2 regions of the Caballeronia sp. LZ032 genome follow, and region 2 is predicted to be linked to the other one. Evidence: riboswitches for the same ligand, from Rfam matches in the RefSeq annotation. Region 2 holds a riboswitch; the other holds the start of a gene.
What was found. Region 2 has a riboswitch for cobalamin ahead of QCE69_RS32020 (CbtB-domain containing protein). Riboswitches for the same ligand answer to the same signal wherever they lie in the genome.
Positions count from the first base shown of each region.

Region 1: another riboswitch for cobalamin. It lies ahead of QCE69_RS03000 (TonB-dependent receptor domain-containing protein); the one in region 2 lies ahead of QCE69_RS32020 (CbtB-domain containing protein).

Region 1 covers NZ_JARUXP010000001.1:634,060-648,319, reverse strand. The annotation lists gene QCE69_RS03020 (adenosylcobinamide-GDP ribazoletransferase) at 1-390, opposite strand, end outside; gene cobT (nicotinate-nucleotide--dimethylbenzimidazole phosphoribosyltransferase) at 392-1,459, opposite strand; gene QCE69_RS03010 (ABC transporter ATP-binding protein) at 1,470-2,264, opposite strand; gene QCE69_RS03005 (iron ABC transporter permease) at 2,261-3,283, opposite strand; gene QCE69_RS03000 (TonB-dependent receptor domain-containing protein) at 3,310-5,196, opposite strand; cobalamin riboswitch at 5,307-5,641, opposite strand; gene QCE69_RS02995 (ATPase) at 5,926-6,312, shown strand; gene QCE69_RS02990 (cell division protein ZapA) at 6,309-6,623, shown strand; RNA gene ssrS (6S RNA) at 6,752-6,933, shown strand; gene QCE69_RS02980 (EVE domain-containing protein) at 7,029-7,487, shown strand; gene QCE69_RS02975 (SIMPL domain-containing protein) at 7,577-8,305, shown strand; gene lgt (prolipoprotein diacylglyceryl transferase) at 8,340-9,242, opposite strand; gene QCE69_RS02965 (LysR family transcriptional regulator) at 9,301-10,260, opposite strand; gene ilvD (dihydroxy-acid dehydratase) at 10,369-12,042, shown strand; gene QCE69_RS02955 (c-type cytochrome) at 12,178-12,510, shown strand; gene QCE69_RS02950 (DUF2486 family protein) at 12,527-12,865, opposite strand; gene QCE69_RS02945 (DNA polymerase III subunit chi) at 12,969-13,394, opposite strand; gene QCE69_RS02940 (leucyl aminopeptidase) at 13,413-14,260, opposite strand, start outside.
Region 2 covers NZ_JARUXP010000004.1:912,618-926,877, reverse strand. The annotation lists gene QCE69_RS32065 (efflux RND transporter permease subunit) at 1-2,017, shown strand, start outside; gene QCE69_RS32060 (efflux transporter outer membrane subunit) at 2,014-3,537, shown strand; gene QCE69_RS32055 (hypothetical protein) at 3,714-3,938, shown strand; gene ppk2 (polyphosphate kinase 2) at 3,982-4,884, opposite strand; gene lhpI (bifunctional Delta(1)-pyrroline-2-carboxylate/Delta(1)-piperideine-2-carboxylate reductase) at 5,172-6,122, shown strand; gene QCE69_RS32040 (hypothetical protein) at 6,215-6,535, shown strand; gene QCE69_RS32035 (antibiotic biosynthesis monooxygenase) at 6,648-6,962, opposite strand; gene QCE69_RS32030 (DUF1428 domain-containing protein) at 7,010-7,381, opposite strand; gene QCE69_RS32025 (histidine phosphatase family protein) at 7,462-8,019, opposite strand; cobalamin riboswitch at 8,068-8,194, shown strand; gene QCE69_RS32020 (CbtB-domain containing protein) at 8,224-8,457, shown strand; gene QCE69_RS32015 (CbtA family protein) at 8,467-9,270, shown strand; gene QCE69_RS32010 (DUF1289 domain-containing protein) at 9,336-9,572, opposite strand; gene QCE69_RS32005 (cobyrinate a,c-diamide synthase) at 9,569-10,870, opposite strand; gene cobO (cob(I)yrinic acid a,c-diamide adenosyltransferase) at 10,876-11,478, opposite strand; gene QCE69_RS31995 (hypothetical protein) at 11,782-12,306, opposite strand; gene QCE69_RS31990 (hypothetical protein) at 12,551-12,685, shown strand; gene QCE69_RS31985 (cobalamin biosynthesis protein) at 12,841-13,263, opposite strand; gene QCE69_RS31980 (hypothetical protein) at 13,358-13,873, opposite strand; gene QCE69_RS31975 (tlde1 domain-containing protein) at 13,870-14,094, opposite strand; gene QCE69_RS31970 (hypothetical protein) at 14,066-14,260, opposite strand, start outside.

The DNA.
Region 1 (14,260 bases), on a different contig from region 2:
CTGCCACTTGAGCGCCAGCGCGATCACGAGCGCGATCGCCCCAAAAGCGCCGATGCGCGAATCGTGCATGATGCGCAGCGCATCGTCCTTCGTGTACGCGCCGCCGAAGGCATCGACGCAATCGGCCAAGCCGTCTTCGTGGAATGCGCCGGTCAGCACGAGCGTTGCGGCCATCGACAGGAGCACGGCGACGCCCGCCGGAAACACCCGCCACGCAGCCAGCCAGACCAGCGCCGCAACGGCGCCCACCAGCACGCCCACCAGCGGAAAATAGCGCGCCGCCGCGTTCAGATAGTCGCGCTCGAAACCGACCCAGCGCGGCACCGGCACGCGCGTGAAGTAGCCGAGCGCGGTGAAGAAGTAACGCAGTTCGTCGAGCGGGCGCGGCATCTCAGCCGGCCTGATCCGACACGCCCGCCGACTCGAAGCTCGCCATTTCATCGAGGAAGGCGACGGCCGCGCGCAAAACCGGCAGCGCGAGCGCCGCGCCGGTGCCTTCGCCCAGACGCAGGTCGAGTTGCAGCAGCGGCGCAGCCCCGAGATGCGCGAGCATGCGCCGATGACCGGTCTCGTCCGATGCATGCGCGAACACGCAGTAGTCGAGCACCTCCGGCGCGAGCGTCGCGGCGACCAGCAGCGCCGACGTCGCGATGAAGCCATCGACGAGGATCGTCATGCCCGCACGCGCGGCTTCGAGACACGCGCCGGTCATCATCGCGATCTCGAAGCCGCCGAAGGTCGCGAGGGTATCGACGGCATCGCCGGTATCGGCATGCAGCGCCAGCGCGCGGCCCAGCACCTCGCGCTTGTGCGCGAGACCGCGATCGTCGAGACCCGTGCCGCGGCCGACACAGTCGTCGATCGGCACGCCGCACAGGCGGCTCATCAGGCACGCCGCCGCCGACGTGTTCGCGATCCCCATCTCCCCGAAGCCGATCACGTTCGTGCCCAACGCCGCATGCCGGCGCACGCACGCCGCGCCGCGCGCGATGGCGTCCAGCGCGGTCGCGCGGGACATCGCGGGCTCGCGCGCGAAGTTGCGCGTGCCGGGGCCGAGCGACTCGCGTTCATAGCCCACGTCCGGACCTGCCTGCACAGCCGGAATCGGCGTCGCGACGCCCGCATCGACGATCTCCAGCGTCATGCCCACCGAGCGCGACAGCGCATTGATCGCCGCGCCGCCCGCCAGAAAATTCGCGACCATCTGCGCGGTCACTTCCTGCGGATACGAACTCACTTGCTCAGCGGCGATCCCGTGATCGGCGGCAAACACGATCATCGCCGGACGCACGATGCGCGGCTTCGTCGTGCGCTGGATCAGTCCTGTTTGCAGCGCGAGCGCTTCGAGCCGCCCGAGGCTGCCGCGCGGCTTGGTCTTCATGTCGATGACGCGGCGCAGTTCGGCTTCGAGCGAACGGTCGAGTGCGGGCGGGAGCGGGACGTCGTTGAGCGTGGACATCGATGTTCCTTCAGAAACGTGGGATGGAAGGCACGAGCGCCTCGTGATCGCCGTCGCGCAGCAGCGCCAACGGATAGCCGAACGCCGCGCTGGCGCGTTCCGGCGTCAGCACCTCGGCGACCGGGCCCGCACAGGCGTGGCCGCGGCCATCGAGCAGCAAGGCATGCGTCGCGAAGCGGCGCGCGAGATTCAGGTCATGGCACGAGAACACGACGGTGCGGGCGGGGCCCGCTGGATGAGCAGTCGCACTCGCCGCCGCGCGTAACGCATGCAGGCACGCGATCTGATGATGCAGGTCCAGATGCGCCAGGGGTTCGTCCAGCAGCAGCAGCGGCGCGTTCTGGCACAGCACGGCCGCGAGCGCGACCCGCTGCCGTTCGCCGCCCGACAGCGTGAGCACGTCGCGCGTCGCGAACGGCGCGAGGCCGAGCGCGTCGAGCGCCGCGTGCGCGGCGGCGCGATCGTCGGCGCTTTCCCAGCCCCAGCCGGTCAGATACGGAAAGCGGTTGAGCAGCACGGTGTCCAGCACACTGGCGCTGAAGGCGTCGTGGGTCGCCTGCGGCATCAGCGCGCGCACGCGTGCAAGCTCCGCGGCACGCCACGACGCAAGCGCGCGGCCATCGAGCGACACGCGGCCCGCCACCGGTGCGCTCAATCCGGCGAGCACGTGAATGAGCGTCGTCTTGCCCGCGCCGTTCGGGCCCGCGATGCACCACATCTCGCCGGGCGCGAAGGTCTGCGTCAGGCCGTCGATCAATGTGCGCTCGCCGGCCCGCAGCGCGATGGCGTCGAGATGCAGGTTCATCGCGGTCTCCGCAGCAGCATCCAGAGGAACATCGGCACGCCGGCCAGCGCCGTCACCACGCCCACCGGCAACTGCGCGGGCGCGATCACGGTGCGCGCGGCGAGGTCGGCGGCCATCACCGCGAGACCGCCCGCCAGCGCGGCGGCGGGCATCAGCATGCGTTGATCGTTGCCGAACGCGAGCCGCAGCAGATGCGGCACGACCAGTCCGACGAAGCCGAGCGTGCCCGCCGTGGTCACGGCCGCCGCAGCCGCCAGCGATGCGACCAGGTAGGTACGCAGACGCAGCCGCGCCACCGGCACGCCGAGCGCCTGCGCGGCGCTGTCGCCGCGCAGCAGCACGTTCAGCTGCGGCGCTACGGGGAGAATCAGCAACAGCGCGAACACCAGCGCCAGCAGTGCGGGCCACGGCGTGGCGGCGCCGTCGAGATCGCCGGTCAGCCAGAAGATCATGCCGCGCAGGCGGTTTTCGGGCGCGACGCTCAGCATCAGCGTGATGAGCGCACCCCAGCCCGATGCAATCACGACGCCCGTCAGCAAGAGCCGCGGCGATGCGTCCTGCGTGCCGCGCCACAGATCACGGCGCGCCAGTCCAAGTACGAGGACGATCGATGCGAACGCGCCGGCGCAGGCGGCAAGATCGACGCCCCACCACGGCAGCGAGACCAGCATTGCCGCCAGCGCGAAGCTGGCCGCGCCGCCCGAGACGCCGAGCACGTAGGGTTCCGCCAGCGGGTTGCGCAGCAGCACCTGCAACAGCGCCCCGGCCAGCGCGAGCAGCGCGCCCGACGCAAAGCCCGCGAGGGCGCGCGGCAGGCGCAGCGTGAGCACGATGTCGTCGGCGATATCGGGCACGGCGGCGCGCGCATTGAAAAGCGCATGAGGCAGCGCATGAAGCAGCGCCGCGAACGCGCGCGACGGCGGCAGCGCGACGCTGCCCAGCGCGAGCGAGGCGATCAGCACCGCGCACGCCGCGGCGGCGAGACAGGCCCAAATCGCGGCGGCGCGCGCGCCGTTCATGCCGCGCAACCGCTCAGGCGCGCGGCTCACGACGGATGCCAGCCCAGCGTGAGATAAACGCCGCGTCGCGGCGTGTTGTAGGCATACGCAAGCTCATAGTCCTTGTCGAAGAGATTGTCGACGCGCGCCGTGACGGTCCACGACTTCGAGATGTCATAGCGCGCCGACAGGTTCACGATGCCGTAGCCCGCCAGCGTCGAATCGTAATCGCTGCGCTGGCCGCTCACGAGCCACTCGCCGCCTACGCGCCAGCGCCCGATCGTGCGATGCGCGCTCAGCGTCGCGAAATGCCGCGCGCGTCGCGTCAGGTCCTGGTGATTCGTTTCATCGACGGGATTCTGGAACGTGACGCCCGCGCGCACATCCGTTCTGCCGACATGCCCCGCCCACGATCCCTCGATGCCCTGCACCTTCGCCCGCCCGACATTCTGCGCGGTGTAGTAGAAGCCGCCGTCGGACACGTAGTCGATCAGGTTCGAGTAGCGCGTCTGGAACAGCGTGACGCGCAATACCCCGAGTCCGCTCGACGCATACTGCAACGCCGCTTCGACCGAATGGCTGCGCTCCGGTTGAATCGACGGATTGCCGCTGGACGGATAGTAGAGATCGTCGAAGCTCGGCGCGCGGAACGAGGCCGCATAGCTCGCGCTCGCCTTCCAGTGCGCGTCGATGTTGTACGCGTAGCCGAGATAGTAGCTGTTCGCGCCGCCGAAATCGGAATACTGGTCGTGACGCAGGTTCGCCTGGAATTCGCTCGCGCCCAGATGGCCGACATAGCCCGCGAACACCGAGTTCACGTGGCGGTCGGGGGCGCTGAACTGATCGGAATCGAGCGTCTGGTCGAGGTGCTCGTAGCCGAAGAGGAACGTGTGCGCGTCGCTGATGCGGATGTCGTTCTGCCACGTGTACTGGCGGTTCTCGGAATTGAAGCGGCTCGTATAGACGCCGTTCTGCTCGATGTTCGCGCGGTCCTGGCCCTGCGCGATCGTGAAGTGCGTGGTCCAGTTGCCGGTGAGTTTGCCGTTGGCGAACACCGACGCCGAACGCACGCGGTTATGCGATTCGTTGAGATCGGTCGGCTGGCCGTAGGCATCGTCGAAGCTGTTGATGCCGTTCGACTGCAGGAAGCGCACGCCCGCATCCCATTGCTCGTTAAACCTGTGGCGCAAGGTCGCAGCGACGCTCTCGTTCAAATAGCCGTTCGCGTTGGGATTCGCGCCGGGCGCGAGGTTCGGATCGATCGACGAAAAGCCGTCGGTCTTTTCGCGCGACACGTTCAGGCTGAAGGTGGTGCGCCCGTCCTGGTCCAGCGCGCCGTTCACGCCGGCGGACTGGCGCTGCGTGTGATAGCTGCCGAGCTCGGTTTCGAAGCTGAAGCGCGGCGGATGCGGCTCGCCCTCCTTCGTGAAGATCTGCACGACCCCGCCGATCGCGCTGGAACCATACAGCGCCGAGACATTGCCATTCACCACCTCGACGCGGCCGATCTGGTCGAGCATCACTTGCGACAGTTGCGCCGCGCCGAGCGATGCCGATTCGACCCGGACGCCGTCGATCAGCACGAGCGACTGCGACGACGATGCACCGCGAATGAAGAGTCCCGAGTTCGCGCCCGGTCCGCCGTTGCGCGTGACCTGCACGCCGGGCGCGAGCGCGATGAGGCCGAGTGCGTCGTCGGCGTTGCTGTCGGCAATGTCCTGTGCATCGAACAACGAGGTCTGCGGAATGGAATCGGCGAGCGGCTGCGCTGCACGCGTGGCAGTAATAACGACAGGCGCAAGCGTTTGCGAAGCGTCATCCGTGGCGGTGGTCGTCGCTGCTTGCGCGACGCCGGCGAGCGGCAGGAGAAACGTGGCAGCGGCGAGGCCGCGACTGGAGAGGCCGTCCCGGACGGAGGCCCATGGCGATTGCATGACGAGTGTTCCCGTGGAGGATGAGCGCGGCCCCGCTCCCCGCGAGGTTCGATGCGCGACGAACGCGCCATGCCGTTCGGGATCATGCAGTGATCGTGCGATGACCGGCGGCAGGCGCGTGGCACTCTGGCCGGTATCCGGGCTGGCGACGCATCGTCCCGCCTTCCCGCGCATCATGCGCAGTGGCGTCGACACGTTTCTTGCAGAGGCCGACGAGCGGCCCGGCGTATGGATGGATCCATGCGCCCGCACTGCAAAAACGCGTATGAGACGACTTGCAACTTGCGTTGCGGTCGCTTACCGTTGCGGGGGCAGCACAGGTTGGCTCCGTCCTGTCCGGCCGCCGTTCACTTGTTCGGCTGCTTCGAGGACTTCGCTCCCTGTTTCCCGTTTGACTGCATGCGCGAGAGCCGCGCATGCGAGCACCAGAAGTGCGGCAAGTGTAGGAGCGCGGGTGGGGACCGTCAAGAAACGGCGAACCCTGGCGCGAAGGACAGCAGGCGGCGCGTGAAGATGCAAAGAACAAACGAACTCAGCGAGCGAGAATCAGCCTGACTGCATGCACGAGCAAATCAACGCTCGTGTTTTCTGCACACGAATGCATTGCGAGATGCGCGAGAACCCGGGGTTTGCGCGCAAGATCGCGTGCTGTTACGTCTCGAAACGAGACAATTATCGGTAGCTCCGTTGAACCGCGCTAAAATGCGAGGTCTTTAGAGGACGCAGCACATGCTCAACGAACTCGAATCACTGTCAGGAAACATCGGCCGGCTGATCCAGATCAGCGAGCGCCACAATCAGGCGCGTGCCGCGCTGCAAGAACAACTCGAGCAACTGCGCACCGAGTACGCCAATCTCCAGGCCGACCTCGCGCAAGTCCGCGAAGAACGCGACACGCTGCAGTCCGAACGCGATTCCCTCTCCGCCAAGATCGACGACGCGCAGGTCCGCCTCAACGCGATCCTCGAAAAGCTGCCGCGCGCAAAGTCCGCGCAGCACGGCGAAGCCGACAATCAACTCGATCTCCTCGAAGCCGATTCGCCGGAAGCGCATGAACATGCCCATGCGTCCGAAGCGGAATTGCACGGCGAGCATCATCAAGGAGAGAAGGCATGACGACCACGCAAATCGAAGTCTCCATTCTCGGGCAGCCCTATCGCCTCGCCTGCTCGCCTGAGACGGAAGGTGCGTTGCGCGAAGCCGTCGCACGCGTCGATGCCGAGATGAACAAGGTGCGCAACGCGAGCAACGTGCGCGGCACGGATCGCATCGCGGTGATGGCGGCGTTGTCGCTGGCGTCGGAATTGCTCAAGTTGCAGGACAGCGTGCGTCACGGCGAAGCCTTCCCCGCCGAGGAAATCCGTCGCACGATGCACTCGATGAACGAGCAGCTCGGCGCCGTCATTGCACAATACGAAGTGCAATAAAGCGCGTTGATGCGGTTGATCAAGCCGTGTTTGTGAAGGCTTGGCAAAGGCACAATCAGCGCGCCACGTCGATCGAAAAAAGAAACCGCACCGGGGCTGCAGAAGGCAAACGATTGGTGTAGAGTGACGTTTCCCTGCCTGGTACGCCAAGGTCATATATTCCTTGAACCAATGCTACATTGGCACGGTTGCGGAACCTTGCAACATGGGCGCGCGCGTCGCTAGTCCGATGTACCCGAAGTGTTGCTTACCGCGACCAATCTTGAACCCAGGTTCAGGATGCCGGCCTAGCGGCTATGGCGGGGACCTCATCTCAAACGGCATCGGTTTTCCCGATGCCGTTTTCATTTGCAGCAGTGCTTCTGCATTCCTCATTCCATCGTCGATCACGCATAACGAACAACCATGCGCTACTGGCTGATGAAGTCCGAACCGGACGAAGCGAGCATCGATCACCTGGCGCACGCGCCGAAGAAAACCCTGCCGTGGACGGGCGTGCGCAACTATCAGGCGCGCAACTTCATGCGCGACCAGATGCAGGTCGGCGACGGCGTGCTGTTCTATCATTCGAGCTGTCCGGAGCCGGGCATCGCGGGTATCGCGAAGGTCTGCTCTACTGCCTATCCGGACCCCACGCAGTTCGATTCCAACAGCCACTACTACGATCCGAAGTCCACGCAGGAAACGCCGCGCTGGATGCTGGTCGACGTGAAGTTCGTCAAGAAGACGCCGCTGATTCCGCTCGCCACGTTGCGCGAGCATGCTGAACTCGCGGACATGCAGCTACTCGCACGCGGCAATCGTCTTTCGATCACGCCCGTCACCGATGCGCAATGGCGCTTCATTACCGAGCGTCTCGTCTAACAAGGAACTTACGACGCACGGGTGCCGCCTAAAGGCCGTCGCACATCATGCGACGCAATACGTGATTGCCTTTGCGTCTGGAGCCTTCGATGACCTACAAGAAAACTGCCGCCGCCCTCGCCCTGTTCGCGATGTCCGGCGCCGCGTTCACCTTCTCTCAATCCGCCGCCGCGCAGACGGTGATCAATCAGCAGCCCGCGGGCGTGCTGTCACTGTCGGCGCAATCGAGCGCGCAGGTGGCGCAGGATGTCGTGACCATCACGCTGTTCTACGAACAGGAAGCCGCCGATCCCTCCTCCCTCACCAACACGCTCAATCAGCGCGCCGAGTCGGCCTTGCGCGAGGCGCGGGGCGTCGACGGCGTGACGGCCAGGAGCGGTTCGTTCACCGTGTATCCGTCCACCGATCGCGACGGCAAGATTTCCGCCTGGCGCGGCCGCACGGAAGTCGTGCTCGAATCGCATGACTTCGCGGCGGCCTCGAAGCTCGCCGGCCGGATGAGTGCGTCGATGCAAGTGGGCAGCGTGGCCTTCTCGCTGTCGCCGGAAGCACAGCGCGCGGCCGAGCAGAAACTCGTGACGCAGGCCATCGACTCGTTCCGCAAGCAGGCGCAAACCGCCGCGCAGTCGTTCGGCTACAGCAACTACTCGATCAGGGAAGTGAACATCGGACACAGCGGCGTTCAGCCACGCCCGGTCATGATGATGCAGTCACGCGCGATGAGCGCCGATGCCAAGATGGCCGCGCCCATCGCGATGGAAGCCGGCACGACGACCGTGACCGTCGATGTGAACGGCTCCGTGCAGATGGGGCGGTAAGCGGTACGCGGGGCGCTCGCGCCCCGCATCTCAGTCAGGCCTGCGCGGATTCGGGCGGCAGGCGCAGATTGCGCTTGTACGCCCACACCATCATCAGCACGCCGGCGATGATCATCGGCAGCGAGAGCCACTGGCCCATCGAGAGATTGAATGCGAGCAAGCCGAGATAGTCGTCCGGCTCGCGCGCGAATTCCACCGTGAAGCGCGCCAGTCCATAGCCGATCAGAAACAGCGCGGACACGGCGCCGACAGGCCGCTGCTTGCGCGAGAACGTCCAGATCAGGATGAACAGCACCAGCCCTTCCAGCGCGATCTCGTACAGTTGCGACGGATGACGCGGCAGCATGTGATAGCGCTGGAAAATCTCGGTGAGATGGTATTGCGCGTCCAGTTGCGGATTCTTCGAGAGCCACACGGCGTCGTCGTTGGTCGAATTCTGGAACAGCATCGCCCACGGCGCGTTCGGGTCCGTCACGCGGCCCCACAGTTCACCGTTGATGAAGTTGCCGAGACGACCCGCCGCGAGTCCGAGCGGCACCATCGGCGCGACGAAATCGGTCACTTGCAGCCAGGTGCGCTTGCGCTGCCACGCGAACAGCACCATGGCGAGCGTCACGCCGAGGAAGCCGCCGTGGAACGACATGCCACCTTCCCACACCTTGAAGATGTCGAGCGGATGCGCGGCGTAGTAACTCGCCTTGTAGAAAATCACATAACCGATGCGGCCGCCGAGAATCGTGCCGAGCACGCCGTAGAACAGCATGTCGTCGATGTCTTTCGCGGTCCAGCCCTGGCGCGACACATAGGGCAGGCGCAGACGCAGCCGCCCGATGACAATGGCCGACACGAAGGCCACGAGATACATGAGGCCATACCAGCGTACGGCGAGCGGTCCGAGATGGATGGCGACGGGATCGAAATTGGGATGTATGAGCATGCTGATGTCAAAGAGCTGACGGACTTCGAGGGGGCCTCGAGCGAACCTCAAGGCCGCATCATACAGAACCGGCGCCCTGCGCCCGCGAACGGACGATGTCGATGAAGCCGGCCAGCACCGGGCTCACTTCCGCCGCGCGCCACACGAGCCCGGTTTCGACGAGCATCGCCGGGTCCTCCGGCGCGCGCAACGGCCGGTACACGACGCCCGTGCGCCGCAGATGCCGCAGCGAACGCGGCACGAGCGCGACCCCCATGCCCGCCGAGACCAGGCTCACGATGGTCTGCATCTGAATGGCCTCCTGGCCGATGCGCGGCGTCAGGCCGGCAGCGCCGTAGCAGCCCATGATGCTGTCGTACAGGCCGGGCGCAAGCCGCCGCGGAAACACGATGAGCGGCGCGGCGGCCAGCGCGCCCAGCTCGACGCGCGTGTCCGCCCACTCCAGCTCGCCCTGCCCGAGTTCGCGCGCGGTCGCGGCGGGCATCGCGACGACCAGCGGCTCGCGCGCCACCGGCAGATACGACAGCGCGCCCGCATGGCGCGCCGGCAGCGGCGGAATGACGAGTCCGGCGTCGATGCGGCCGGCGACCAGTTCCTCGATCTGCACGTCGCTGGTGGCTTCGGTGAGTTGCAGCCGGACGCCCGGATGGCGCGCGCCGAACGCGTGCAGCAGCGCGGGCAGCAAGCCGTAGTCGGCCGTGGAGACGAACGCGAGCGACAGCACGCCCGCCTCGCCGCGCGCCAGCGACTGCGCCAGCGGCCGCAGCGCATCCGCCGACGCGAGCAGGCGCCGCACCTCGGGCAGCAGATCCTTCCCGACCGGCGTCAGTTCCACGCTCCGTTTCGTCCGCACGAACAAGGCGACGCCAAGCGCCTCCTCCAGCCCGCGGATCGCCTGCGAGAGCGGCGGCTGGGTCATGGCCAGGCGCGCGGCGGCGCGGCCGAAGTGCATCTCCTCGGCGACCGTGACGAAGTAGCGCAAGAGGCGCAAGTCGAAAGACGGGGTGCGCGGGTCCATTGATATGTTTTGCGACCTTATCAGCCGTGAATAATATATTGGACAGATACATCGCGCGAGTCGCATGCTTGCCGGACTAGACCAAAAAGTCCCCCTCAGGAGCACACCATGGCCTTCAATCGCCGCTCGAAGAACATCACCCAGGGCGTCGCGCGCTCGCCCAACCGTTCGATGTATTACGCCCTCGGCTATCAGGAAGCCGACTTCGACAAGCCGATGATCGGCGTCGCCAACGGGCATTCCACCATCACACCGTGCAATGCCGGCCTGCAACCGCTGGCCGACGCGGCCATCGAGGCGATCCGCAAGGCCGACGCCAATCCGCAGATTTTCGGCACGCCGACCATTTCGGACGGCATGTCGATGGGCACCGAAGGCATGAAGTACTCGCTGGTGTCGCGCGAGGTGATCGCCGACTGCGTCGAGACCGCCGTGCAGGGACAGTGGATGGACGGCGTCGTGGTGATCGGCGGGTGCGACAAGAACATGCCGGGCGGCATGATCGGCATGGCGCGCATGAACGTGCCGTCCATCTATGTGTACGGCGGCACCATCCGCCCGGGCAACTGGAAGGGTCGCGACCTGACCATCGTGTCGTCGTTCGAGGCGGTCGGCGAATTCACCGCGGGCCGCATGAGCGAGGAAGACTTCAAGGGCGTCGAGAAAAACGCGTGCCCGTCCACGGGCTCGTGCGGCGGCATGTACACGGCCAACACGATGAGCTCGTCGTTCGAGGCCCTCGGCATGTCGCTGATGTATTCATCGACGATGGCAAATCCCGATCAGGAAAAGGTCGACTCCGCCGCTGAATCGGCGCGCGTGCTGGTCGAGGCCGTGAAGAAGGATCTGAAGCCGCGCGACATCATCACGAAGCAGTCGATCGAGAACGCCGTCGCGCTCATCATGGCGACGGGCGGCTCCACCAATGCCGTGCTGCACTATCTGGCGATTGCGCACGCGGCGGAGGTGGAATGGAGCATCGACGACTTCGAGCGCATGCGCAAGAAAGTGCCGGTGATCTGCGATCTGAAGCCGTCGGGCCAGTATGTCGCGACCGATCTCCACAAGGCCGGCGGCATTCCGCAAGTGTTGAAGATCCTGCTCGATGCCGGTCTCCTGCACGGCGAGTGCATGACGATCACGGGCCGCACGATCGCCGAAGAGCTGAAAGACGTGCCGGCCAAGCCGCGCGCCGACCAGAAGGTCATCTTCCCGATCGCGCAGGCGCTCTACAAGCAAGGCCACCTGGCGATCCTGCGCGGCAATCTCGCGGAAGACGGCGCGGTCGCGAAGATCACGGGCCTCAAGAATCCGGTCATCACCGGTCCCGCGCGCGTGTTCGACGACGAGCAGAGCGCCATGGACGCGATCCTCGCCGACCGGATCACGGCCGGCGACATCCTCGTGCTGCGCTATCTCGGGCCGGTGGGCGGGCCGGGCATGCCGGAGATGCTCGCGCCGACCTCGGCGATCATCGGCAAGGGACTGGGCGAGTCAGTGGGCTTCATCACCGACGGCCGTTTCTCCGGCGGCACGTGGGGCATGGTGGTCGGGCACGTGGCGCCGGAAGCGTATGCCGGCGGGACCATCGCGCTGGTGCAGGAAGGCGATTCGATCACCATCGACGCGCACCAGCTGCTGCTGCAACTGAACGTGGACGATGCCGAACTCGCGCGCCGCCGCGCCGCCTGGAAGCAGCCGGCGCCGAAGTACACGCGCGGTGTGCTGGCGAAGTTCGCGGCGCTGGCGCAGCCGGCCAACAAGGGCGCAGTGACGGGCTGATACGCGCGTCGAAACGCCCGGATGGATCATGCACAAGGGGCGCAGCGGCGCCCCTTGTGCATTCCGCGTGCCGCGCGCCATGTCTCCTATAATGCGCGACAACGTGAAGCGTGCGCGTGCATCGGGGGAGACCACATGAAAGCACAGCTCAGGGGCGTCGTTGCGGGACTGGTGTGGTGGAGCGTGTGCGGCGTGGCCTGCGCGCAGAACGACAGCGCCTCGATGCTCGCGTTCGCGCAAAGCCACAACTGCATGAGCTGCCATTCGGTCTCGCGCAGCTTCATGGGGCCGTCGTTCGACAGCGTGGCGCACAAGTATGCGCAAGTCGAAGGCGCGCGCGGCATGCTCGCGCGCCGCATCATGGAAGGCGGCGTGGGCGTGTGGGGCCCGGTGCCGATGCCCGCCAACACGCAGATTTCACCGGATCAGGCGGCGGCGCTCGCCGACTGGATCCTCTCGCTGCGCTGACCGGCGCGTGCGCCCTTCACTCGCCGTGCTGACGGCGCAACTCGATTTCCACCGCCTCGCGCACCCATTCGCTCATGTGGCTCTCGAGCGCCGTCGCCACTTCGCGCGTGATGGCGGAGACGAGCTGGACCGAGTGCTCGCGCAGCACTTCGCGGCAGCGCTCCTCGATCAGCGCGCGGGCATCGCCCGTCAGGAAGTTCGTGAAGCGCCCGCGCAATTGTCCGGCGATCTGCTCCGCGTCGTATTCGATGGCGAGATTGGCCGACGGCGCGCGCGCGTACTCCGGCTTGCCGGGCACGACGACATCGGTGAGGACCGGAATGGAGGGATCGAAGGAATGCGGCTTGTCCGTCATGGGAAGGGGTCTCCTGTCGAGCGCGGCGGGCGGGCCGCGTCGGTGTGCAAGGCGTGGTGGTTCGAACAGAGCTTAGCCAGCCACGCCCGGCCGCTCTGTTCGCTCAACCGCCCTGATTGGCTTGATTGTGCGTTTCGATGGCATAGCCCCGGTCGCGATAGAAGCGATAACGCTCACGCCCCGCCGCCAGTTCCCCGCCCTCGCTGACTACGATCTCCACCAGCCGCTCGAAGCGCGCGAACTGCGCCGACATCGGCGCGCCGAGATTCACCAGCACCTGATGATGCGGCGCTTCGTCGAGACTGGAAGTCAGCACGACCGGCGTGTCCTGCGCGAGCGGACTCTTCGCCATGCAGTGCGGCACGAATTCGAGCGGCTGGAAGGTCCACAACTGCTCGTCGAAGGCGGCGAGCCGCGCGGGCTCCGCGAGCACGACGAGCGGCTTGCCGCTCAGGTACGCCTTGCGCGCGAGGCGGCAGGCGTACGCGAGCGGATCGCCCACGTTCGTATGGAAGTCGATGCGCGTCATACGTGCGTCATGCCCGCATCACGCGCCGGCGCGGTCGATCAGGAACTGCGCGAGCAACGGCACCGGCCGGCCCGTCGCGCCCTTCGCGGCACCGCTCTTCCACGCGGTCCCGGCGATATCGAGATGCGCCCACGGATAGTTCGACGCGAAACGCGACAGGAAGCATGCCGCCGTCACGCTGCCCGCGGGACGTCCGCCGATGTTCGCCAGATCCGCGAAGTTGGACTTCAGCTGATCCTGGTACTCGTCGTCGAGCGGCAGGCGCCAGGCCGGATCGACCGCCTCGCGCGACGCGTCGAGCAGTTCGCCGGCGAGCGCGTCGTCCTTCGCGAACAGGCCCGTGTTGTGATGGCCAAGCGCGATGATGCACGCGCCCGTCAACGTCGCGATGTCGATCACGGCGGACGGCTTGAAGCGTTCCGCATAGGTGAGCGCGTCGCACAGGATCAGGCGGCCTTCGGCGTCGGTGTTGAGCACTTCGATGGTCGTGCCGTTCATCGCGGTGACGATGTCGCCCGGCTTGAGCGCATTGCCCGCGGGCATGTTCTCGCAGGTCGGCACCACGCCGATCACATTGAGCTTGAGGCCCATCTCGGCCACGGCGCGCATGGTGCCGAACACCGAACCCGCGCCGCACATGTCATATTTCATTTCGTCCATGGCTTCGCCGGGCTTGATCGAGATGCCGCCCGAATCGAACGTGATGCCCTTGCCGACCAGCACGATGGGCGCGTTCTTGCCCTTTGCCTTGGCGGTGTCGCCCGCGCCTTGGTAATGCATGACGATGAACTGCGGCGGCTCGACCGAACCCTTCGCCACCGAGAGAAACGACCCCATGCCGAGCGCCTCGATCTGCTTCTGGCCGA
Region 2 (14,260 bases):
GTTGTCGCTGTTCGGGATGGTGCTGGCAATCGGTATCGTCGTCGACGATGCGATCGTGGTGGTCGAAAACGTCGAGCGGAACATCGAGGCGGGTCTGTCAGCACGAGAGGCCACCTATCAGGCGATGCGCGAGGTCAGCGGACCCATCATCGCGATTGCGCTGACGCTGGTGGCCGTGTTCGTGCCGCTCGCATTCATGTCCGGTCTCACGGGGCAGTTCTACAAGCAGTTCGCGATGACCATCGCCATCTCGACGGTGATCTCCGCGTTCAATTCGCTGACGCTCTCGCCTGCGCTCGCCGCGCTGCTGCTGAAGGGCCACGATGAACCGAAGGACTGGCTCACGCGCGCCATGGATCGCGTGTTCGGCGGCTTCTTCCGGGGCTTCAACAAGGTCTTCCATCGCGGTTCGGAAGCGTATGGCAAGGGTGTGAAGGGTGTGATCGGCCGCAAGTCGATCATGATGGTGGTGTATGCCGTGCTGCTCGCGGGCGCGGTGCTGATGGGCAAGGTCGTGCCGGGCGGTTTCGTGCCCGCGCAGGACAAGGAGTACCTCATCAGCTTCGCGCAACTGCCGAACGGCGCTTCGCTCGACCGCACTGAAGGCGTGATCCGCCAGATGTCGGCTATCGCGCTGAAGCAGCCGGGCGTGGAAAGCGCGGTGGAGTTCCCGGGTCTGTCGGTGAACGGCTTCACCAATTCGTCCAGCGCGGGCATCGTGTTCGTCACGCTGAAGCCTTTCAAGGACCGCGTGCATGACAAGGCGCTGTCGGCCAATGCCATCGCGGGTGCGCTGAACCAGAAGTACGCCGGCATCAAGGATTCGTTCATCGCCGTGTTCCCGCCGCCGCCGGTGCTGGGGCTGGGCACGCTGGGCGGCTTCAAGATGCAGCTGGAGGATCGCGGCGCGCTCGGCTATGCAGCGCTCGCCGATGCCACCCAGGCATTCATCAAGCGCGCTTCGCAGACGCCCGAACTCGGACCGACGTTCTCGAGCTATCAGATCAACGTGCCGCAACTGAATGTCGATCTGGACCGCGTGAAGGCGAAGCAGCTCGGCGTCTCGGTGACGGATGTGTTCGACACGATGCAGGTCTATCTCGGCTCGCTGTACGTGAACGACTTCAACCGCTTCGGCCGCGTGTATCAGGTGCGCGTGCAGGCGGATGCACCGTTCCGTGCGCATCCGGAAGATATCGGCTTGCTCAAGACGCGCAATGCGAATGGCGACATGGTGCCCTTGTCGTCGCTGGTGAAGGTGTCGCCGACCTACGGGCCGGAAATGGTCGTGCGCTACAACGGCTACACGGCGGCGGACATCAACGGCGGCCCGGCTCCGGGTTATTCGTCGGGACAGGCGCAGGCGGCGGCGGAACGCATTGCGGCGGAAGTGCTGCCGCGCGGGATCAAGTTCGAATGGACCGATCTCACGTATCAGCAGATCCTCGCGGGCAACGCAGCGCTGTGGGTGTTCCCGATCAGCGTGCTGCTGGTGTTCCTGGTGCTGGCCGCGCTGTATGAAAGCCTGACGCTGCCGCTCGCGGTGATCCTGATCGTGCCGATGAGCATTCTGTCCGCGCTGCTCGGCGTATGGCTCACGGATGGCGACAACAACATCTTCACGCAGATCGGCTTGATGGTGCTGGTGGGGCTGTCGGCGAAGAACGCGATCCTGATCGTGGAGTTCGCACGCGAACTGGAGATGCAGGGACGCTCCATCGTGCAGGCCGCGATCGAAGCGAGCCGGCTGCGTCTGCGCCCGATCCTGATGACGTCCATTGCGTTCATCATGGGTGTGGTGCCGCTCGTGCTGTCGTCGGGCGCGGGTTCTGAGATGCGTCACGCAATGGGTGTCGCGGTGTTCTTCGGCATGCTCGGCGTCACGTTGTTCGGTCTGATGCTGACGCCCGTGTTCTACGTGATCCTGCGCAAGCTGTCGCGCACCGAACACGTGACGGACAAGCATGGCTCGCATCCGCAGATGCGCGGTATCGGTGCTTCGCCTGAAGCGCAATGAGGTCGATGATGAACAAGTTGCATATGAAACGATGGTTGGGTGTGCCGGGCCTGATGGCGGCGCTGCTGGTGGTTGCGGGCTGCTCGCTCGCGCCCACTTACGAAAAGCCGGATGTCGGCGCGCCGTCCGCCTACAAGGAAACGCCGCAAAAGACGCTGGACGCATCGGAGGCGGGCACCTGGAAGACCGCGCAGCCCTCGGAAGAGATGCTGCGTGGCGAATGGTGGACGATCTTCGGCGACGCTTCGCTCAACGATCTGGAAAAGCAGGCGCAGGACGCGAACCAGAACCTGAAGGCGGCGGCCGCGCGCGTGAAGGAAGCGCGCGCGATCAACCAGACGGCGCGCGCGGGGCTGTTCCCGACGCTCGACGCGGGCTTCGGCCCGACTCGCGAGAAGTTCTCGCCGGCATCGCAGTTCCTGCCGGCGAATGCCAATGTGCCCGCGCAGACCTTGTGGCGTGCGCAGGCGAGCGCGTCGTATGAAGTGGATCTGTTCGGCCGCGTGTCGAACTCGGTGCAGGCGGCCAACGCGGACACTGCGCAGAGCGAGGCGCTGTTCCGCTCGGTGCAGCTGGCGCTGCAAGCGGACGTCGCGCAGAACTACTTCAACCTGCGCGAGCTGGACGCTGAAACCGACGTCTTCACGCGCACCGTGCAGTTGCGCGAACAGGCGCTGAAGCTGGTGCAACGACGCTTCACCGAAGGCGACATCAGCGAGCTGGACGTTGCTCGCGCGAAGTCGGAGCTGGCGACTGCCCGGTCCGACGCGATGACCGTGCAGCGTCTGCGCGCGGCCTCCGAGCACAGCCTCGCGGTGCTGCTCGGCAAGACGCCCGCGGAGTTCTCGATGGCCGCGAATCCGCTCAAGCCGGTCACGATTCGTGTCCCGCCAGGGCTGCCTTCGGCGCTGCTCGAACGCCGTCCCGACATCGCCGCAGCGGAACGCGCGATGGCCGCAGCCAATGCGCGCATCGGCGTGGCGAAGGCGGCTTTCTTCCCGTCGCTGACGCTGACGGGCTCGGGCGGCTTCGAGTCGGCGACGCTCGGCGATCTCTTCAACTGGTCGAGCCGCACGTTCCTGCTCGGGCCGTTCGCGGGCACGGCGCTGAACCTGCCGATCTTCGATGGCGGCCGCCGCAAGGGCAATCTCGCGAATGCGCGGGCAGTGTATGAAGAGGATGTCGCGAGCTATCGGCAGCAGGTGCTCGTGGCCTTCCGCGAAGTGGAGGACAACCTGTCCGATCTGCGCATTCTCGAAGACCAGACCGCGACGCAGGACGATGCGGTGAAGTACTCGGTACGCGCCGCGCAGCTGTCGCGCACCCAGTACACGGAAGGCGCGGTGAACTATCTCGATGTCATCGACGCCGAACGCACGGTGCTGCAAACGCAGCGGTCATCGGTGCAGTTGCAGGGCTTGCAGGCGGTATCGACGGTGAATCTGATACGCGCACTGGGCGGCGGCTGGGGCGATGCGAAGCCCACGCCGGTGCCTGACGCGAGTCTCGCGCAGAAGTAACGCAGAAGTAACGTGAACATGGCCCTGCCTCGCGCAGGGCCATTTGCATGAGGGCCGACGGCTCATGCGCATTCACGGCTGATTGTTCGCTTCACGGAACATATGTCTTCACCTGCGGAGCGTTTATCCGCGAGGCTCCAGTCCATAAAATACGAACATGGGATAAGGAGCCGAAGATGAAAGACTTGATAGCAAAACAACTGTATCAGCCGGCGGTGGTGCTGCCACTGCTGCTGTTGATGCGCCTGATGGTCACGCTCGACTTCAACCTCGCGCAGGTCATGTTCGTCGTGATGCTCAAGGGTTCGCAACAGGCGTATCAGTTCGCGCTGCGCCATGCATTCACGCGCCGGCGCGATGTCGAAAGAGTGAAGCACGTTCCTTGCAGCAACTGCTGCTGAACCGGTTCGCGCTTCGACAAACACACTCGATCAATAACTTGCTTCAATAAACCTCAGGAACGTACAGCTCATCCGGCACGGGTTGCCGGAGATAGTCAGGATTGAACACGCGGTCGGGTAGCTCGATCGGCGAATGCTCCACATCGTGATACGGCACCTGGTTCAGCAGATGGTGGATGCAGTTCAGACGCGCACGCTTCTTGTCCACTGCATGCACAACCCACCACGGCGCCTCCGGAATGTGCGTGCGCGCCAGCATGACTTCCTTCGCCGCCGTGTACGCTTCCCAGCGGCGACGGCTTTCAAGGTCCATCGGGCTCAGCTTCCACTGCTTGAGCGGATCCTCGATACGCGCCTGGAAGCGCACTTCCTGTTCGTCATCGGTGATCGAGAACCAGTACTTGACGATCTGGATGCCGCTGCGCACCAGCATCTTCTCGAACTCGGGCACCGAGCGGAAGAATTCCTCATACTCCTCATCGGTACAGAAGTTCATCACGCGCTCGACGCCCGCGCGGTTGTACCAGCTGCGGTCGAACAGCACGATCTCGCCGGCTGCCGGCAAGTGCGACACATAGCGCTGGAAGTACCACTGCGTGCGCTCGCGATTGTTCGGCGCGGGCAGGGCGGCGACGCGGCAGACCCGCGGATTGAGACGCTGCGTGATGCGCTTGATCGCGCCGCCCTTGCCGGCCGCATCGCGTCCTTCGAACAGCACGACCAGACGATGACCCGTATGCACGACCCAGTCCTGCAGCTTCACGAGCTCGCCTTGCAGACGGAACAGTTCGCGGAAATAGGTCTTGCGCAGCGCGCGCTCTTCATCCGAGAAGGTCGATTCACCGTCCAGAAAGCGGTCATCGATTTCCATCTCGAACTCTTCGTCGTAACTGTCGATGAGGTCCGCGTGGAAACGGCGCTGCTTGTCCGTCGTGTCGATGCTCATGGTTGGCTCCGTGATTGTGTGCTGGGCTGTCGTGGTGCATTGCGCCAGGCGGCGCGAGACGAAGACGCGGGTCCGCCGAGTATGACCGTCGCCAGTGGCAGGCATGTGACAACGGCGCTCCCGCCTGACTCGTCGAACAGGGAAATCATTGTGACAGGCGCGCGCCGCGCCGGTTAAGTGGCTTTATGACGCGGTCGCGCCGTCGTTGTGCGCGCCGTTAGAATAATTCCGCGCTTCAATGGCATGCCGATGGCATGTCCACTTTCTTCCAGCCAGACGAGAACACGATGACCCCAACGCCACGCGCCCTCCAGAGTTTCGACGACGTGCAGACCGCCCGTCTCGTGCCGTACAACCGTCTCGTGGACACGCTCGCCGCGACCATGCTCGACTACGCGGCGGGGCGCATCGTGAGTCCGGAGCGCATGGTCGTGCCGATCGAAGGCGGCGTGATGCTGTCGATGCCCGCGAGCGCCGCCGATCTCGCGATGCACAAGCTCGTCAACGTGTGCGCGGGCAACGGCGCGCTCGGCCTGCCGACGATTCACGGTCAGGTTACCGCCTACGATGCCGCCACCGGCGTGCCGCAATTCATGCTGGACGGCCCCACGGTGACCGGGCGGCGCACGGCTGCGGTTTCGATGCTGGCGATCCGCGCGCTGCACGGCGCCGCGCCGCGCGAGGTGCTGGTAATCGGCACGGGCAGGCAGTCGGCGTTTCACGTCGAGGCGCTGGCGGCCGTGTATCCGGAGGCACGCATTCTCGTGCAGGGTTCGCGGGCGGAGCGTGCGCGCGCGTTCTGCGACGCGCATGCGGCGCCCGGCCGCCACCTCGCGCCGCTCGAGGCGGCGGAGATCCCCGCATCGGTCGATGTGGTGATCGCCGCGACCACCAGCAAGACGCCGGTGTACACGGCGCCTCCGCGCGCCGGACGGTTGGTGATCGGCGTGGGCGCCTTCACCGCCGATGCCGCCGAGATCGCTGCTGAGATCGTGCATGGCAGCGCGCTTTACGTGGACGATCTGGCCGGCGCCCGCCACGAAGCCGGCGATTTCATCCTGGCAGGCGTCGAGTGGGGCGCGGTGCGGGCGCTTGCCGAGGCGCTGGCGGCTCCGGTTTCGGCGGACGCCGCCCCCCGGCCCGTCATGTTCAAGTCGGTTGGCTGCGCGGCCTGGGACCTGGCGGCATGCCGCGTCGCGCGGGTGATTTTGTCGGAGGAAAGCCCGGGCGGGGGCTGATTGAAGCTGCTTGGAACGGTCCTTGCTGTCAGTTGGCTTGATGACGAGGCGCGCAACGGCGTGTCCCTGCAATTCAGCCAGCGAACACACTCATGAAGAGTCGATACGACAGCAAGTGGCACCCCTGGATCCCCGCCCACGAGGACGGCCATGAAAGCGGCGGCGCGGCAAGCGCAAGCCGCCCGCCGCGCCCCACGCCCAATGCCGCGCCGCCCGCGGCCTACTTCATCTCGGTACTGGAACTGGCGACCGGCGAAAAGCTCGGCAACGATGAGCGTCTGCGCGCCGTGGCCATGCTCGAATCGCAGTTCGGCGCGGGCCGCCCGCGCACGCTGAAGGAGGCGGTGCGCATCTGCGCCGCGGCCATCGATTCGTCGACACTCCAGCGTATGGCGCGCGGCGCGAAGGCCTGACAGGAAGTTCTGACAAGCGCCTGTCGGCGAAGCGCGTTTTTTCATACGTGTGTAAAACGCGCGTGCTCCGGGCGCGAACGGACGGCTGAATGGACCGGTCGTTCGCCGGACCTCACTTGACCGTCTGGATCACTTCGAAGCCTTCGAACTCCGGATGTCCGAGGTAAAGCTGGCGCGTTTCCCCGCCCGCATTGCGGTGCGCGGCGCGGAACGCGTCGGAACGCGTCCAGTCGTCGAAGGACTCTCGGTTTGCCCAGATTGTGTGGCTCGAATAGAGCACATGGTCGTCCTTCGTGGGTCCCTTCAGCAGATGAAACTCCACGAAGCCCGGCACGTCCTTGAGATGGGTATCGCGGCTGGTCCAGAGGCGTTCGAAATCGGCTTCGGCGCCGGGTACGATCTTGAAGCGGTTCATGGCGATATACATGTCGATGCAGTTCCTTTGCGGCAAGCGCGGTCAGACAACAAAAAATACTAGTCGCGTCCAAGTTCGACGATGGCATTGAACCCGCCGAAAAACATCCGTTGCGCATCGAAGGGCGGCTCGCCGGTTTCCATCATGGCCTTGAGGCGCGGGTCTTCCATCACCTTCGCATTGACGCGGTCGCGTTCCTCGCGCGACGCATAGACGATATACGAGAACACCACGGTCTCGCCTTCCTTCATCTGCACGCTCTGCGGGAAGGAGGTGAGTTTGCCGGGCTTCACGTCATCAGCGACAGCTTCCACGAACTGCAGCGCGCCGTGCTCCATCCAGATCTTGCCGGCCGCTTCGGCCATGGCCCGGTAGGCTTCGATCTTGTCGGACGGCACGGGTACGACGAATCCATCCACGTAATGCGCCATGTGTATCTCCTGAGCGGTTTGATAGCGGGCTCGCGCAATCGCTGCGCTGCATGCTTGGAGCGTCCTGCACGCGCTGAAGTTCAGGCCGGCGGGAACAGGCTCACCGTCCAGTCCTGTGCGCTTCGACTGCGGGTCAGGACGGTGATGGAGCACGGCGCGAAGTTCATCGCATAGACGGAGGTCAGCGGCTTGCGCTGCGCATGCGCGACGGCCACCTTTACGACGATGCCATGCGTCACCACGATGCAGCGCTCGCCGCGCATCTCGCGTTCGATCCGGTCGAGACCTTCGACCACGCGCACAGCCAGCATCCCGATGCTTTCGCCACCGTGCGGACGCGCCCGCGGATCGGTTAGCCATGCGCTGAGTTGCGCGGCTTCGCCATCGGCGAGTTCGCGGATGGAACGTCCGCGCCAACTGCCATAGTCGATGTCGTCGAAGGCGGCATCGATGTCGACATCAGGCGCGATGCACGCCGCCATCTCGCGCGCCGCGCGGGCCGGGCTGGAGATCACGCGCGCGGTGTCATCGGCGGGCAAGGGCGCGTGCGGGGTGTCATCGGCGGGTTCGTCGCCGACAGGAAAGCGGCCGGTTTTCATCGCGCGCGTGGCGGGGTGGCAGAGGAGAACGAGTTCCAAGGCAATCGGCGGTTCTGAGGTTATCGTTTTACTTTGCGGGCAATCGTCATAGAATGGCAAGCCTGCAGTGCGAGGAAGCCGGTGCAAACCCGGCACGGTCGCGCCACTGTAAGCGGTCCGTCAGCGCCATGAGGCGCGCCGCGAGTCAGACCCCGCTGCATGCTCTTCGTCAATCGGGACGCGCCTATCCCTTGGAGAAACACCATGAATGCTTCCAACGCGCCGGGCTTTGCCGCACCGGTTTCCCCTTCCTTCGACGCACCCGTGCCGCTGCCGGTGCGCGAAGTCCTGCCCTGGGCCGTGTTCATCGGCCTGATCCTGCTGATCGCGATTTATTTCGTCGGCGCCGAACAAGGCGCGACGTCGATCTTCTCGGGCATGTACATCCACGAATTCGTTCACGACGGCCGGCATCTGCTCGGCTTTCCCTGCCACTGAGGGCGCAGCATGATTCGCACCCTGCTGATACGCGGCATGCTCGCGGGACTGGTCGCGGGCCTCATCGGCTTCGGCTTCGCGCGTGGCTTCGGCGAACCTTCGGTGGCGCAGGCCATCGCCTTCGAAGAGCAGCATGAGCATGCGGAGGCCGCGCCTGCACACGAGCACGAGCACGGTCATGCAGCCGCCAATGCCTCCGCGAACGCGGACCAGAGCCACGATCACGGCGATGAAGAACTCGTCTCACGCGGCACCCAGGCGGGCCTCGGCTTGTTGACGGGCGTCGTCGTGTTCGGCACCGCGCTGGGCGGGATCTTCTCGCTCGTCTTCGCGTTTGCGTATGGCCGGCTCGGCGCGTTGCACGCGCGGGGCACGTCGGCGCTGCTGGCCTTGTTCGGCTTCGTGAGCGTGGCCATCGTGCCGTTCCTCAAGTACCCGCCCAATCCGCCTGCCGTGGGCAATGCCGCGACGATCGGACCGCGCACCGCGCTGTTCTTCACCATGGTGGCGATTTCGATTGCGGCCATGGTGTGGGCCGTGCGCTGGCAGCGGCGTCTGACGGCACGGCAAGGCGCATGGAACGCAACGCTCGTCGCCGCGCTCGCTTACGTGGTCGTGATCGTGATTGCGCAGGTCGCGCTGCCGCACGTCGATGAAGTGCCCGAAGGCTTCTCGGCGTCCTTGCTGTGGAACTTCCGCGTGACCGCCATCGGTATTCAAGCGCTGATCTGGACGACTCTCGGGCTTTTGTTCGGTGCGCTGGCCGCGCGTGAACTCGAACGGCCGCCAGTGCGGAGAATGGCTGCGGCCTGAATCGTCAAATCGCCTGTACTGACATGACGAAGCCCGCGTTCCGTGAGGAGCGCGGGCTTTTTTGCTTAACGACGTTGTGCCGCGCGGCGGGCCAGCAGTTCATCGAAGAGCGCGCGCTTCGCGTCATCATCGAGCGAACGGAAGGTCTTGATCTCCTGGCGGCTTCTGAAACAGCCGAGGCACAGGCCGGTATCGGCGTCGAGCTTGCAGACGTTCGTACAGGGCGAGCCGACCGGTTCCTGCGTCATGGCGCGCTCGATGGTGAAGGCCAGGTCCAGCGGTGCTTGAGTGTCTTGCGTCATGAGAGCGAGGCGCCGCGAAACAGCGCGGCAGTTGCGGCCGGGTTCGACGGCCAGTAAGCGTGCATGTAGGTGGCCGTCACCGGTCCATGCCGATAGAGGGCTTCACCCTCGGCGCCCGTGGTCGCGTGTGCGGCCTTGAGCACGGGTTGCAGCGGGGTGTCGAGCGTCGAGTAGTGGAACGTGTGGCCCGTCATCGCGCCGTGCGCGGTGTCGATGCGCTGCATCGCGAGGCGCGACAGCTTGCGCTGCATGAAGGCCGCGCCGGGCAGGATGCCGAGCATTGCGTGCTGCGCGCCGTCGAGGACCGTGAGCGACTCGACGAGATACAGCATGCCGCCGCATTCCGCGACGACCGGCTTCGCTTGTTCGACATGCGCATCGATCGATGCACGCGTGCGCCGGTTGCCGGCCAGCGTGGCCGCGTGCAGTTCCGGATAGCCGCCGGGAAGGTAGAGCGCATCGGCAGCGGCGGGCACGGGTTCGTCGGCGAGCGGAGAGAAGCGCTCGATGCGCGCGCCCATCGCGGTCAGCAGATCCAGATTCGCCGGATAGATGAACGAGAACGCGGCGTCGTGCGCGACGGCGATGCGCACGCCTTCGAGAAGGCGCGGCGGCTCGGGCAGGGTCGCGTCGTCGAACTGCACGGGCGGCGGCAGGTCGCACAGCGAGGTCTGTGCGATGGCGTCGGCGGCGCGGTCGAGGCGTGCATCGAGGTCCGCGACTTCAGCGGGCTGCGTCAGACCGAGGTGCCGTTCGGGCAGCGCGATATCGTCGGCATTGGACAGATGCCCGCAGTAAAGCAGCCCTGCGGGAATGGTCTCGGACAACATCTGCGCATGGCGCGGCGACGCCACGCGATTGGCGAGCACGCCGTGGAACGGCACATCCTCGCGATAGCGCGCGAGTCCGAATGCGATGGCGCCGAAGGTCTGCGCCATGCCGTGTGCGCCGATCACCGCGAGCACCGGTACCTTGAATGCGGCGGCGAGGTCGGCGCTGCTCGGCGTGCCGTCGAACAGGCCCATCACGCCTTCGATCAGGATCAGATCGGCCTCGCGCGCCGCCTGGGCGAGCAGCGCGCGGCATGCGTCGAGGCCCACCATCGACAGATGCAATGAATACACGGGCGCGCCGCACGCGCGTTCGAGGATCATCGGATCGAGAAAGTCCGGGCCGGTCTTGAAGACGCGCACCTTCAGTCCGCGACGCGCGTGGTGGCGCGCCAGCGCGGCAGTGACCGTGGTCTTGCCCTGATGCGATGCACTCGCGCCGATGAAGAGGGCGGGACAGAGCGGCATCGCGTTCAGAACTCCACGCCGCGTTGCGCCTTCACGCCCTGCTCACGATACGGATGCTTGACGATCCGCATCTCGGTGACGAGATCGGCCAGTTCAACGAGGGCATCCGGTGCATGGCGTCCCGTCACGACGACATGCAGCAACGCGGGACGCGCCTTCAGCACGTCGAGCACTTCGTCGAGCGGCAGGTACTCGTACTTCAGCACGGTGTTCAGTTCGTCGAGCACCACCATCTGGTAGTCACCGCTCTCGATCATCCGGCGCGCCTCGTTCCAGCCGCGCCGCGCGGTGGCGATGTCGGCCTCGCGGTCCTGCGTGTTCCAGGTGTAGCCGTCGCCCATCGTGACGAAATCGCAGTTGGCGATGGCGCCGAGGAAATCGCGCTCCGACGTATGCAGCGCGCCCTTGATGAACTGCACGACGCCGAGTTTCATGCCATGTCCGAGCACGCGTACCGCCATGCCGAACGCAGCGGTGGTCTTGCCCTTGCCGTTGCCGGTGTTCACGATCAGCAGGCCTTTCTCGTGATCCGCAGCGGCCTGCTTTTTCTCGTGGCCTTCCTTGCGCCGCTGGGTCATGCGCAGATGCGCTTCGGTATTTTTCTGCATGGGATGAGTGACGTTCCCGATCGGTCCGCTGCTCGTGGGCTCAGCGCGGAAACCCAAGCCGGACAGAGGCCTGAGGGTTGATGTAGTCGGAATGCGCCGCGAAGTCACACGAACGTTGCAGAACGTCGTGCTTGTCTCGGTGCTTGTTTGAGCCTTATAAGCACCGACTTCGCGGATAACATGGAAGCCATCGCGAAGCGCGGGACGCAGAGCGACACAGTTTACACCGCGCCGGTCAGGTTGAAGAGGGCTTGCAAGCTTGTCCATGGCGCAGGCAAGACGTTCGGCTTTGAGCGATGGAGTTCAGGGCAGCCTGGGCATGACCGGCGGTTTAACGACTACCGGTGGGGTGGAGCCGCCCCGATTTGCCTCCAGCATGAACCGCTGCACAGCCGCCGCCAGCTCGGAGATGTAGCCTTCGAGCGCCGCTTTCAACCGAGCCGATTCGACCCGATCCGGCGGCGTATGAGCATCGATGCTCACACCGTGGCTGAGGTCGAGCTCTGCAATGATCTGGTAAGTACGTGCCCAGCAGTCATGCGGGCCTTCGGACAAGATCGAATCGATACACACCACCGCCTCCTGTGCGAGCCGAATCGTAGTCTGGATGCGTTGCATCTCCGCAATCGTGTCCTGCGTCTGCGCAGCCCTCGCTGCAAACTCGGGCTGCGGAATTGCGCCTGCTGCCGGCCTGCCCGGCAGGCCGAGTTGCGCATGCCGCCGCATGTCAAAGCTGTATTCCGGCGCTGCTGCGGCTATCCCGTCGAACCCCGCTGACGCCGTGCCCAGGACGCCTGCGACCATCACGCGCGCCTTCACCGCCCTCATAAGAACCTCCTTCCAGTAAGCGGAAGAAGCCACGCTACGCGGACGGCATTAGCGCCGAATGAGGCTGGCGCGAGCAAACCCTGCGCTGGCGAGCGAGACATGGCGCCGGTGATGTGCTCATACCGGGCTAATTCATGGTGGTCATCATTCGTTGCGCAACAACGAAACGGCCTCACGAGGAATCACGAAACATGGCTCATCGCCCTTCGCTTGCTGCATCCGTGAACCATTCAGGGAGAGATCCATGGACAGCCTGCTTGTCGTGATCGTCGTCGGTGTGGCTTCGCTCGTGTTCTACGGCGTGCTGCTCGGCTGGATCTGGTCGTTGCGGCCGCCGCGGGAAAGCGATGTCGATCCTTCCATGAAGGATCAGCGGTGACTGTTACTGGAGCAAGACGATGGATGCGTTTTACCTTTATCTGGAACTCGTGGCACTGACCATACTGATCTGGCTTTGTTACGACAAACTGAAGCCCGTGGTCGCCAAGCCGCTGGTGCGCAAGGGAGCCATGGCGGCCGGGGTCGATCCTGTCATCAAGCGCCGCTTCCGAATGCTCCGCGCGCCGCTGCGATCGCGACGGTTACGCCGGAATCGATCGTCTTCGGCACGATGAGCGTGGCCGAGTTGCCCGCCAGCAGCGCACAGGGCTCGCAGACGCCATCCACGTTCAGATGTTTGCGCGCGTGATGCGAGCGCGCCGAGTGCGGCGCCTGCGCGATCTCCGCGCCGCTGAAGAAGCGCAACGGCAGATGGTGGCGTGTGCAGAAGGCAAGCAGACCGGCTTCGGCACGCTTGGTGTCGATGGTGGCGATAACGGCGATATCGCCGAATGCATGCGGGCCGAGTGCGGCTTGCACCGCGCGTTCGATTGCATCCGCGCTCGTGCCTCGCCTGCAGCCGATGCCTACGGCGAGCTTCGAAGGGAGCGGCGGGGCGCGATCAATGGCGGGGTTCATCGCGAGGCGGGTGGGTTGTTGAGGGGTGAGCGGGGATTTTAACGTGGCTCAGCCGGACGCTTTTGTTCGGGCTTTCGACCGCGCCAAAGGGGAACTAGTCGTCCTTCTTTTGATTGTTCTGTGCAGAACGCCGGCTCCTCAAGGCGAGAACGGCAAGCAGAACCATCACCATGCCAACCCAGCATGCAAGCAACAAGCCTGACACGTACAGGATTTGAGAATCTTTCCGAACGCCATTAAACGTGGTCGATGCCAGGTGCACGCAATGCGCAAGAAGCCACGCAATGGGAAACGCGCCAGCACTACAGGCAAGGCCCAGTGATGGCTTGTGCAGCAAGCGGCGAGCAGCCAGAAGACTGCCTGTCATCACGAGCGCGGCCATGAGCCAGAAGAACGCGAGCTTGAACAGCAGGCTTCCGTCGATGATGCTTTCGATTCCGACTGGCCGGTCGCTCATGGCTTCGAACGTGGCGCGCACGCCGTCGGCCATCCAGTCAGGTATGGCGCCGGCCCGAAGGTTCGCGAAGCGAGTCATGGCGAGGGCGGCGAGGAGCGAGGCGAGGAGCGCCGAAGCGACGAGGCAAAGCTTGCGGACTGCTTTTCGGATCATCGAACCGTCACCATCCCATACGACTTGAGGGTGGAACCAGGAACGGACATTGAGGGCGGCGATCTACGAATGAAACGTTGCAACAGCTCGAACTCGGCGGGATTGACGAGCGTGATACTCCCCTCGCTTCTTTCATCGGCTCCCACAGCGTGCAATCGGAAGTTGCTGCGTTTTACGCCTTTGATGTTGGTCTCATCGCCCGACCGTGGATTCCAGAGCATGAACCATTACTTCGATCCGTTGACCCGAGCTGCGGCGAGAGAACATCACGGAGTTGACCCAACCGGCCGCCTGATTGACGGTCAACGAGGTAATACGTTCCAGGCGGATGGGTCCGATGCCTTTTGACGCAACCTCGGCCGGATTGTCAAGACCTCGCTCGTTGCC